DNA from 3 places in the Erwinia rhapontici genome. Region 1 is predicted to be linked to each of the others. Evidence: predicted binding sites of a transcription regulator. Region 1 holds the regulator's gene; each other region holds the start of a gene.
The links. Region 1 encodes CRP, which controls carbon source genes, mostly activating them, when cyclic AMP is high. Its sites were predicted from a motif close to ATGTGANNNNNNTCACAT; they were not measured.

Region 1 (3,243 bases):
TCCTGAATCAGCGTCTCGATAGTCATCATGACTCCTGGTTAATTAAATCTGACAACGGCAGACCAGGCAGCAACAGAGAATCATGGGCAAACGCCGGACATTCAGCTGTTGTTTCGCCAGCCTGCAGCAAATTAAGAAAGGAATGTAGAACGAGGGAAATATACCGCTGATGTTATTCGCCTGCCGTGGCGTGAAATGCGGGTAGAGAGAGGAATAGCAGGATGTGTACGCTACGTTCTGTCAGCTGTGGGTAACGACAACGAACATCGTTACCCATAAGAAACCAGCTTCAGGTCAGATCTGTCACTTCATAGCTGTGCGTCATTTTCACCGCGCTCCCCAGCATAATCGCCACCGAGCAGTATTTCTCCGCAGAGAGGTCGACCGCACGTGAAACGGCTTTATCCGTTAACGCCTTGCCGCTGACAATAAAGTGCAGGTTAATATGGGTGAAAATACGCGGTGCCTCTTCACGACGTTCCGAGGTCAATTTAACTTCACAGTCGGCGACATCGTGACGGCCTTTCTGCAGTATAGACACCACATCAATCGCACTGCATCCCCCGGCAGCCATCAGCACCATCTCCATCGGGCTGGGTGCTTTATCCCCCGCGGTGCCATCCATCAAAATCTGATGGCCGGATGAGGATTCTCCCAAAAACGTCATCCCTTCAACCCACTTAACTCGTGCTTGCATCACAAAATCCTCTCATTGATTCAGTTACCGCAGAGTACGCTGCACTCACAAAAACGGCAACGTTGCCTTTTTCGAACTATGCTGAAGCGAGACAACAGAAGACAGTCTTGTAAAGCTGTGCTACAAACGAAGCTGCAATATTTTACTGGCATAACAATGCACGGTAAAAACGGGACGACAGCACGAGCCATGCTCTTAACAGAGGCCCGTATAATTTCCCTATGGGAACGCTTGAATATTTCAACGCCTGGCAGGGATACATCCCCTGATACCCAAAAATATTTCGCGCTTCAGGCCAGCGGCAACGCATCTGCAGCACGCCGAATACAGGGTATATTTAGGCACGATTACAACAGAGGATAACAGCGAATGGTTCTCGGCAAACCGCAAACAGACCCTACACTCGAATGGTTCCTGTCACATTGCCATATTCACAAATATCCATCCAAAAGCACTCTGATTCATCAGGGTGAGAAGGCGGAAACCCTCTATTACATCGTTAAAGGATCAGTAGCGGTGTTAATCAAGGATGAAGAAGGCAAAGAGATGATCCTCTCCTACCTCAATCAGGGCGACTTCATTGGCGAGCTGGGCCTCTTTGAAGAAGGTCAGGAGCGCAGTGCATGGGTACGTGCGAAAACAGCCTGTGAAGTGGCTGAAATTTCCTACAAAAAATTCCGTCAGTTGATTCAGGTGAATCCTGACATCCTGATGCGCCTGTCTTCACAGATGGCGCGTCGCCTGCAAGTCACATCAGAGAAAGTGGGTAATTTAGCTTTCCTTGATGTGACCGGACGCATTGCCCAAACGTTGTTGAATCTGGCGAAACAACCGGATGCCATGACGCACCCGGATGGGATGCAGATCAAAATCACCCGTCAGGAGATCGGCCAGATCGTCGGCTGCTCCCGCGAAACGGTGGGTCGTATTCTAAAAATGCTGGAAGATCAAAACCTGATCTCAGCACATGGTAAAACCATTGTTGTTTACGGAACACGTTAACCGGCTCTGAACCCACGGCGCGACGCCCAGTCGCGCCGTTTTTATTTGGTGTGGCTCATGTGGCGGAGAATTATCTATCACCCCGAAGTTAACTACGCACTCAGGCAAACACTGGTGCTGTGTTTACCCGTGGCGATCGGCTGGATGCTCGGCAACCTGCAAAACGGCCTGCTGTTCTCATTAGTCCCCGCCTGTTGTAACAATGCCGGTCTTGATACTCCACACAAACGCTTCTTCAAACGTCTGATCGTAGGCGGTTGCCTGTTTGCTTTCAGTAGCTTTTTGATTCAGTACGCCGGGGCAGAAGAGGTGCCACTGCCCGTGATCCTGCTGGTCATGTCACTGCTGCTTGGTGTCACCGGTGAAATCAGTCCGCTGCACGGTCGTCTGCTACCGGCATCGCTGATTGCCGCCATTTTCACCCTCAGTCTGGCCGGACGCATGCCCATGTGGCAGCCGCCGCTATTGTTCATTCTCGGTACCGTCTGGTATGGCGCGTTTAACTGGTTCTGGTTCTGGCTGTGGAAAGAGCAGCCGATGCGCGAAACCCTCAGTCTGCTCTATCATGAACTGGCTGATTACTGCGAAGCGAAATACAGTCTGCTAACCCAGTTGACCGATCCCCAAACCGCCCTGCCTCCCCTGTTGGTCCGCCAACAGAAAGCCGTCGATCTGATTAACACCTGTTACCAGCAAATGCATATGCTGGCCGCCAATCGCGACCATTATCAGCGACTGACGCGCGCATTTCAGGTCGCCCTCGATCTACAGGAACATATCGCCGTCAGCCTGCATCAGCCCGAGGAAGTACAGAAGCTGGTAGAGCAGAGCCACGCCGAGGCGGTGATCCGCTGGAATGCGCAGACCATTGCCACACGCCTGCGGGTACTGGCTGACGATATCCTCTATCACCGCTTCCCTGAACGTTTCACGATGGAAAAACCGCTTCAGGCACTGGAAAAAATATCCCGTCAGCACCCCGATAATCCGGTTGGCAACTTTTGCTATTATCACTTCAGCCGTATCGCCCGCGTGCTACGCACCCAGCACCCGTTGTACCGTCGCGACCTGATGGCGGACCGCCAGCGCCGCCTGCCGCTGTTTCCTGCGTTGAAGAGTTATCTGTCGCTGAAATCCTCTGCCCTGCGCACCGCCGCACGCTATGCAGTCATGCTGACCTTCGCCAGTTCACTGGCCCTGTTCTTCAATCTGCCGAAGCCTTACTGGATACTGATGACGGTGATGTTTGTCAGCCTCAACGGTTACAGCGCTACTCGGGTACGTATCCAGCACAGGGCGCTGGGAACGCTGGCCGGGTTGGCCATTGCCGCTGCCACGCTCGGTTTACATGCCCCGGAATCCTGGGTGCTGCTGGTGATGCTACTGATTACCCTGGTGAGCTATCTGTTTATCCGCAAGTTTTACGGCTGGGCAACCGTAGGATTCACGGTCACCGCGGTGTATACATTGCAACTGCTGTCGCTGAACGGAGCGCAGTTCCTGCTGCCGCGCTTAATGGATACACTAATGGGCTGTCTGATTGC
Region 2 (3,243 bases), 490 kb from region 1:
CGCCCATCAGCCCGGACACACCCAAAATTTCGCCTTTACGCAGCGTAAAGCTGACATCCTCAACGCCGGAACCACTCAGATTCTCCACCTTCAGGCGAACCTCACCCGGTGCTTTATCCAGGCGTGGATACTGCTCTTCCAGCTTGCGGCCGACCATCATTTCAATCAGCGACTCTTCCGTCAGCTGAGCCACTTCACGTTCTGCAATAAACTGCCCGTCACGGAAGATGGTGACATCGTCGCAGATCTCAAAAATTTCTTTCATTCGGTGGGAGATATAAACAATGCCGCAGCCCTGCGCTTTCAGCTCGTTGATCACCCGGAACAGCGAAGCGGTCTCGGTATCCGTCAGCGCGTCCGTCGGTTCGTCCATGACGATCACTTTTGACTCGAAGCTCAGGACCTTGGCAATTTCCACCATCTGCTGGTCACCGATCGACAGATCACCCACCAGCTTATGGCTGCTGAAGCGCAGATTCAGGCGCTTCAGTAAGGCATCCGCCTCGGCATACATCTTTTTCCACTGGATGCGGCCAAAACGGTTAACAAATTCGCGACCCAAAAAGATGTTTTCCGCAATGCTCAACTGGGGGATCAGGTTCAGTTCCTGATGGATAATACCGATCCCAGCTTCCTGCGACTCTTTCGGCCCGTTAAAGGTGGTTTCCTGACCGAGCCATTCAAACGTGCCCGCATCACGGGCGTAGATCCCGGTAAGCACCTTCATCATGGTCGACTTACCCGCACCGTTCTCGCCCACCAGCGCCATCACGCGGCCAGGATAAACAGAGAGGGCGGCTCCCGACAGCGCCTTGACGCCCGGGAAGGCTTTATCAATGCCTTTTAATTGCAGTAAAGGTTGCATAACAGCCTCTAAAAGGTCACGCCAGCGATCAGGATGACATTCGCATACGGAGAACACTCTCCGCTGCGAATGACGGCCTGACTACGCTGAGTTTGGTGTTTGAACTGTTCGTGACTGACATAACTGATACTGATTGAATTACCCTGGTGTTGTTGCAGTAAGTCGAGCAGGGCGATCAATTCACTATGAAGCTGCGGATTATGCTGCTTAATTTCTTCCGCAATGATGGCACTCTCGACCTGCATCTCGCTGGTGACCGCCTGGGTAACCTGTAAAAATGTCGGAATTCCATGCGTCAACGCCAGATCAATACGCTGCGGACCTTGTGGGACCGGCAGGCCGGCATCGCCAATCACGATGCTGTCAGTATGACCGAGACGTGAAATCACGGACGAGATATCAGAATTCAGTAAGGTGCCTTTTTTCATTATTCACTCCAGAGCGAAACGTTTCGCTGAGGGCAGTGTAAGAAATGGTCAGGGGAAAACAATCATCAAATGTTGAAAATGTGATCGCCATCGAAACGTTTCGCTGACGCAGAGAGAGGATTTGTTTTAAGGAAAAAAATAGCCCTTTTATGTTACCGGTAAAGGGCCATGACTGAATGTAATGAATATCTGGAAGGTATAGCAGCTCACAAAATCTGGCTGAGATGAAGCTGTCCCATCAGCAGAGGGTTGTCTGCATAGTCCACCGGAATAGCCACTACCGCCGGGCCCTGCACATCCATCGCTTTACGCAACGTCGGTTCCAGCATTTCTGCACTTTCCACAGCAAACCCCGCGGCACCAAACGACTCGGCGTAAGCTTTAAAATCGATCGGACCGAATTTCACCCCGGAAACCCGCTGATATTTCTTCTCTTCCTGCATCGCCACCATGTTGTAGCACTCATCCACCCAGATGATATGCAGCAAATTAGCGCCCAGCCGTACTGCCGTTTCCAGCTCCATACTCGATTGCAGGAACCCGCCATCCCCGGAGACCGACACCACTTTGCGCGACGGGTCCACCAGCCAGGCACCAATCGCCCAGGGCAGGGCAACGCCCATGGTTTGCTGACCGTTGGAGATCATGATCTGACGGGCGCGGAAGCTGTAAAGATAACGCGCGATCCAGATATGAAAGCTGCCCATATCCACCGTCAGGGTGACGTCACTGTTGATAATGTCCTGCATAGCACGCACGATGCGCAAAGGATGCAGGGCAAACTGATTCAGCTGATGGCCGCGCAGCGCCAGCAGTTCACGCTGTTGCTGGCGGTCGCTGAGGATCGCCGCCGCCTGTGGGCTAAGCGTTAACGGGCCGTGGATACGTGCCGTCAGTTTATCCAGCGTGGCAGCAATATCACCGACCAGCTCGGCATCAGGCTGATAACAGTTGTCGGTATCGGCGGGCAACACATCGATATGCACCAGGGTGGCTTTGCCACTGTTCCACATCGCAGGTTCATACTCTACCGGGCTGTAGCCAATGGTGATAATCAGGTCGGCTTCTCGCAGTAACCGATCGCCCGCCTGATTATTAAAGAGCCCGACACGCCCGGCAAAGCGGGAAAAATGCTCCTGCCGCACTGCACCTGCCGCCTGGTAGGTACTGGTGACCGGAATATGGCTACGCTCCAGCAGCTGATGCAGCGCATCGCTGTTGGCGGGCTGGCTGGCCATCAGGCCCAGCAGCAGCACCGGGTTTTTCGCCTGTGCGATTTGGCGGGCAACGGCGTCAATCGCCACATCCGGTGCTGCTCCCAGCAGCAGCTGGCCGCTGGTATTCAGCAGATGTCCGCGTGCGGGCTCATTAATAATGTCCTGCGGCAGGCTGACAAAAGCGCCGCCGGGGCGCCCCTGCTCCGCACTGCGAAACGCATTCGATAACACTTCGGCAATGGCATCTGAGGAACCGACTTCTACCGCATATTTACTCACAGGGCGGAACATCGCGACGGTATCCATGCTTTGATGCACCTGTTTGGCGCTATCCGCGCGTTTTACCGCCCCCCCCAGTGCCACTACCGGATCGCCCTCGGTGGTCGCCGTTGCCATACCGGTGATCAAATTGGAACAGCCAGGCCCGGAGGTGACCAATGCAACGCCGGCTTTGCCGGTCAGCCGACCCACGGCCGCTGCCATAAATGCGGCGTTGGCTTCATGACGTACGGCAATCGTCTGGATGGAGGTGTCCAGCAGCGAATCAAAGACTTTATCGATTTTGGCACCGGGAATGCCGAAGACCTGCTTCACCCCCTGTGCTTCCAGTTGAGCCACGACCAGATCGGCACCGTGTGCCCACTGTTGAACCTCAGTGACGTTTTTCATCTTTTGTTCTCTCTCTTTTTCAGCTTTCAACAGAACGAATGGCGGAATCCAGGTTTTCCGGGCT
Region 3 (3,243 bases), 1.4 Mb from region 1:
CAGGCTCAGCACGCGCCGCAGGGTACTGGCACAGCCCACCACCACTGCCGGAACCCCGGACAGCTCACCGCTGGCCAGTGATTTGATAATGATTTCCGGACCGATACCCGCCGGGTCGCCCATAGTGATCGCAATAATTTTACTCACTCGATTTCTCCTCAATAAAACGAATAACGTCGACCAGGGTGTTTGCATCACCGAAGCCACCGGCTTTGGTCATCACCAGCAAGGGTTCAGTCACATTTAATAAGCGGCCCCAGGGCACACAGCCCGCAATCTGGCCTTGAATCTGGAATCCACTGGCACCCAGCCCGCGCGCCACGGCAATCGCCACGTCACCGCCGGAAAGATACAACCCGCCTGGCTGGGCTTCTGCCAGCACTTCAGCCGTGAGCTGTGCCAGTAGCTGGCAAATTTCTTCACCCAGTTGAGCACGGCTCAGCTGATGTTCTTCACACAGTGCAGCAATCGCTTCACGCTGCCCGTTATGCTGGCAGGTGCGGACCACACAGTGCTGCCCGGCGCGCAATGCCTTGGTCACGGTCTGGCGCCAGGTGGGAAACGATACCCAACGCGGGCGAGAAAACAGTTCGGCAATATCGATATCCACCAGCGTCACGGGATGCTGCTGCTGAATCCGGTCAATTTGCTGACGGGCGATGTCACTCATCGAGCCCACCACTGCCAGCAGCGGTGACGGGTGGCGATCCACCAGCAACGCCGTCAGAGCATCACTCAGCCCGGCAGCACCGACCAGCAGCGGACGCCGTGCCAGGTGGGACGCTGCCTGCGCAATGCGCTGTAAGTCATCATCGGTTTCTGCATCCACCACCAGCAGCGACGGTGTGCTGTCGGCGGCCTGTTGCATCAGCGCCAGCAGCTGTGGCCCGCGCACCTGCGCCAGCGTCAGGCCGCCGCAAGGCAATGTGCTCTGCTCCAATAACCGCCGGGCAATGTTCGCTGTTGTCACCGGCGTTTTCGGGTCGCTGGCAAATTCGGTCTCGGTCAGTCGCAAGCCGTGAATAAAGCACTCACCGTCGCGGGTAATGCGCCCCAGCCGTGGAACCGCCGGAACTACCAGCGCCAGCGATGCACCGCTGGCCAGCAGAGCCGCTTCGGTTTCTGCGCCCAGATTGCCGCGCAGAGTGGAATCCATCTTCTTAAACAGCCAGCCTTCGCGGGCAACCGGCGACCAGTGCATCAGCGCACGATGCACCCGCTCTGCAGCATCCTGGGCAGAGAGCGCGCGGCTGTCCGTGCTGACCACCCAGACGTCGGCCTGCTCGTCACCACGCGGTGACTGGCTGTCAAAAAGCACATTCACCCGCGCTCCCGCTCTGGCCAGCCCGCTGCCCGCATCATTGGCCCCGGTAAAATCATCCGCAATCACCAGTACCGGCGTTTGCCATTTACGCTGCGTCATCGCCACTCCTGTACGGAACATTGAGGTGCCTGTCTGTGAAGAGAGGTTCAGGACACCACTCATTATCTTAATATGATTATATTCAATCACATTTGATTAAATGTGAGCAAGTTCAAATTAATCAGAATCAATATGCCCTATAAATTACCCATCAAAGTCGGAAAGTCCTTACAAATGACGAAATGCAATCACCCGTAACTGAAAGCGGCGTGATGAGGAGAAATCAGGCATGAACATAAACAGTACCGTGATCGCGGGCTACCAGACACTCAATGACATTGGCTACCTGTTAAAAGGTAAGCTGCGTGTGTTGCTGGTCACCGATAAGAATATTGCGGCGATCCCGGCAGTGCAGACGCTGACGGAGCAGGTACGCCGTCAGGTCTCAACCTTACATACCGTCAGCAACGTGCCACCCGAGCCGAGCCAGCATGATGTAGCAGAGATCCTCGCCGGCCTGGCCTCGCGCGATGTGGATCTGGTGATTGGCGTAGGCGGTGGCAGCGTGCTGGACGTGGCAAAACTGCTGTCGGTGCTGTGCGTTGAGAATGCGCCCACGCTGGAGGCTCTGCTGGCCGGAGAGAAACCTCAGAGACGCACCTCCTCGTTGCTGATCCCGACCACTGCAGGTACGGGGTCAGAAGCCACGCCAAACGCCATTCTGGCCATCCCGGAGAAAGAGACGAAAGTCGGCATTATCTCCCCAGTGATGCTGCCGGACTATGTGATTCTGGCCCCGGAACTGACCACCAGCATGCCGGCACATATTGCATCTTCAACCGGGATTGATGCGCTCTGCCACCTGATTGAGTGCTTTACCGCGACGGTGTCAAACCCGGTGAGTGACAACTACGCGCTGATCGGGATGAAGAAGCTGTTTGCCAGCCTGGAAACCACCGTGGCTGAACCCGGCAACCTGGAGGCCCGACTGAATATGCTGTGGGCATCTTATTACGGCGGTGCGGCCATCGCCCATGCCGGGACTCATCTGGTGCACGCCATGTCCTACCCGCTGGGAGGCAAATATCACCTGCCGCACGGCGTGGCGAACGCTATTCTGCTCGCTCCCTGCATGCGCTTTGTACGCCCGGCGGCGGTAAGCAAATTCGCCGAAGTCTACGATCTGTTGCCAGAGGCTAACCCGCAGCTCAACGCGGATGAGAAGTCTCACGCACTGGTGGATTACTTCGCGGCCCTGGTCCAGCGACTGAAGCTGCCTGCCAGCCTCGACGAGCTGGGGATCACCTCAGAACACCTGCCTTATTTAGTGGAAGCGGCACTCGATGTGCAGCGCCTGATGAAAAATGTCCCGGCACCGGTGAGCGCAAACGACGTGCGTAACGTGTACCTGACGCTGTTTCCGGCACTGAATCACTAACAGAGAGATTATGATGAGCAAAATTATTCGGGGCGTACTGACCGCCATCGTCACGCCTTTCGATCATGACGGCGCCTATGCTGAATCGGCCATGCGCCGTCAGGTGCAGCGCCAGTTGGCCGCCGGAAACGGTATTTTCTGCGGCGGCACCAACGGTGAGTTCTTCGTATTAAACGAACAGGAAAAGCTGGCCGTGACGGCCACCTGCGTCGACGAAGTGGCCGGAAAAGCCAATGTGGTGGCCCACGTCGGCGAAATTTCCACACGCGACACCATTCGCCTCGGTAAACAGGTTGCCGCGCTGGGTGTGGATGCCGTGTCGGTGATCACTCCGTACTTTGTTCCACTCAAACAGTCAGAGCTGATCGCCCACTACACCGCCGTGGCGGATGCACTGACGGTGCCGGTGTTTCTCTACAACATCCCGGCGCGTACCGGCAAT

Region 2: the regulator CRP is predicted to act here: its motif matches at 1,372-1,389, upstream of rbsD (D-ribose pyranase).
Region 3: the regulator CRP is predicted to act here: its motif matches at 1,524-1,541, upstream of LJN55_RS19095 (iron-containing alcohol dehydrogenase).

The regions. Positions count from the first base shown of each region.
Region 1 is NZ_CP085627.1:440,602-443,844, reverse strand. It holds gene LJN55_RS01885 (amidohydrolase) at 1-29, opposite strand, end outside; gene LJN55_RS01880 (OsmC family protein) at 290-697, opposite strand; gene crp (cAMP-activated global transcriptional regulator CRP) at 1,067-1,699, shown strand; gene LJN55_RS01870 (YccS/YhfK family putative transporter) at 1,757-3,243, shown strand, end outside.
Region 2 is NZ_CP085627.1:5,007,700-5,010,942, forward strand. It holds gene rbsA (ribose ABC transporter ATP-binding protein RbsA) at 1-865, opposite strand, end outside; gene rbsD (D-ribose pyranase) at 874-1,293, opposite strand; gene alsS (acetolactate synthase AlsS) at 1,500-3,179, opposite strand; gene budA (acetolactate decarboxylase) at 3,199-3,243, opposite strand, start outside.
Region 3 is NZ_CP085627.1:4,137,967-4,141,209, forward strand. It holds gene LJN55_RS19085 (D-threonate 4-phosphate dehydrogenase) at 1-147, opposite strand, end outside; gene dtnK (D-threonate kinase) at 140-1,423, opposite strand; gene LJN55_RS19095 (iron-containing alcohol dehydrogenase) at 1,653-2,801, shown strand; gene LJN55_RS19100 (dihydrodipicolinate synthase family protein) at 2,815-3,243, shown strand, end outside.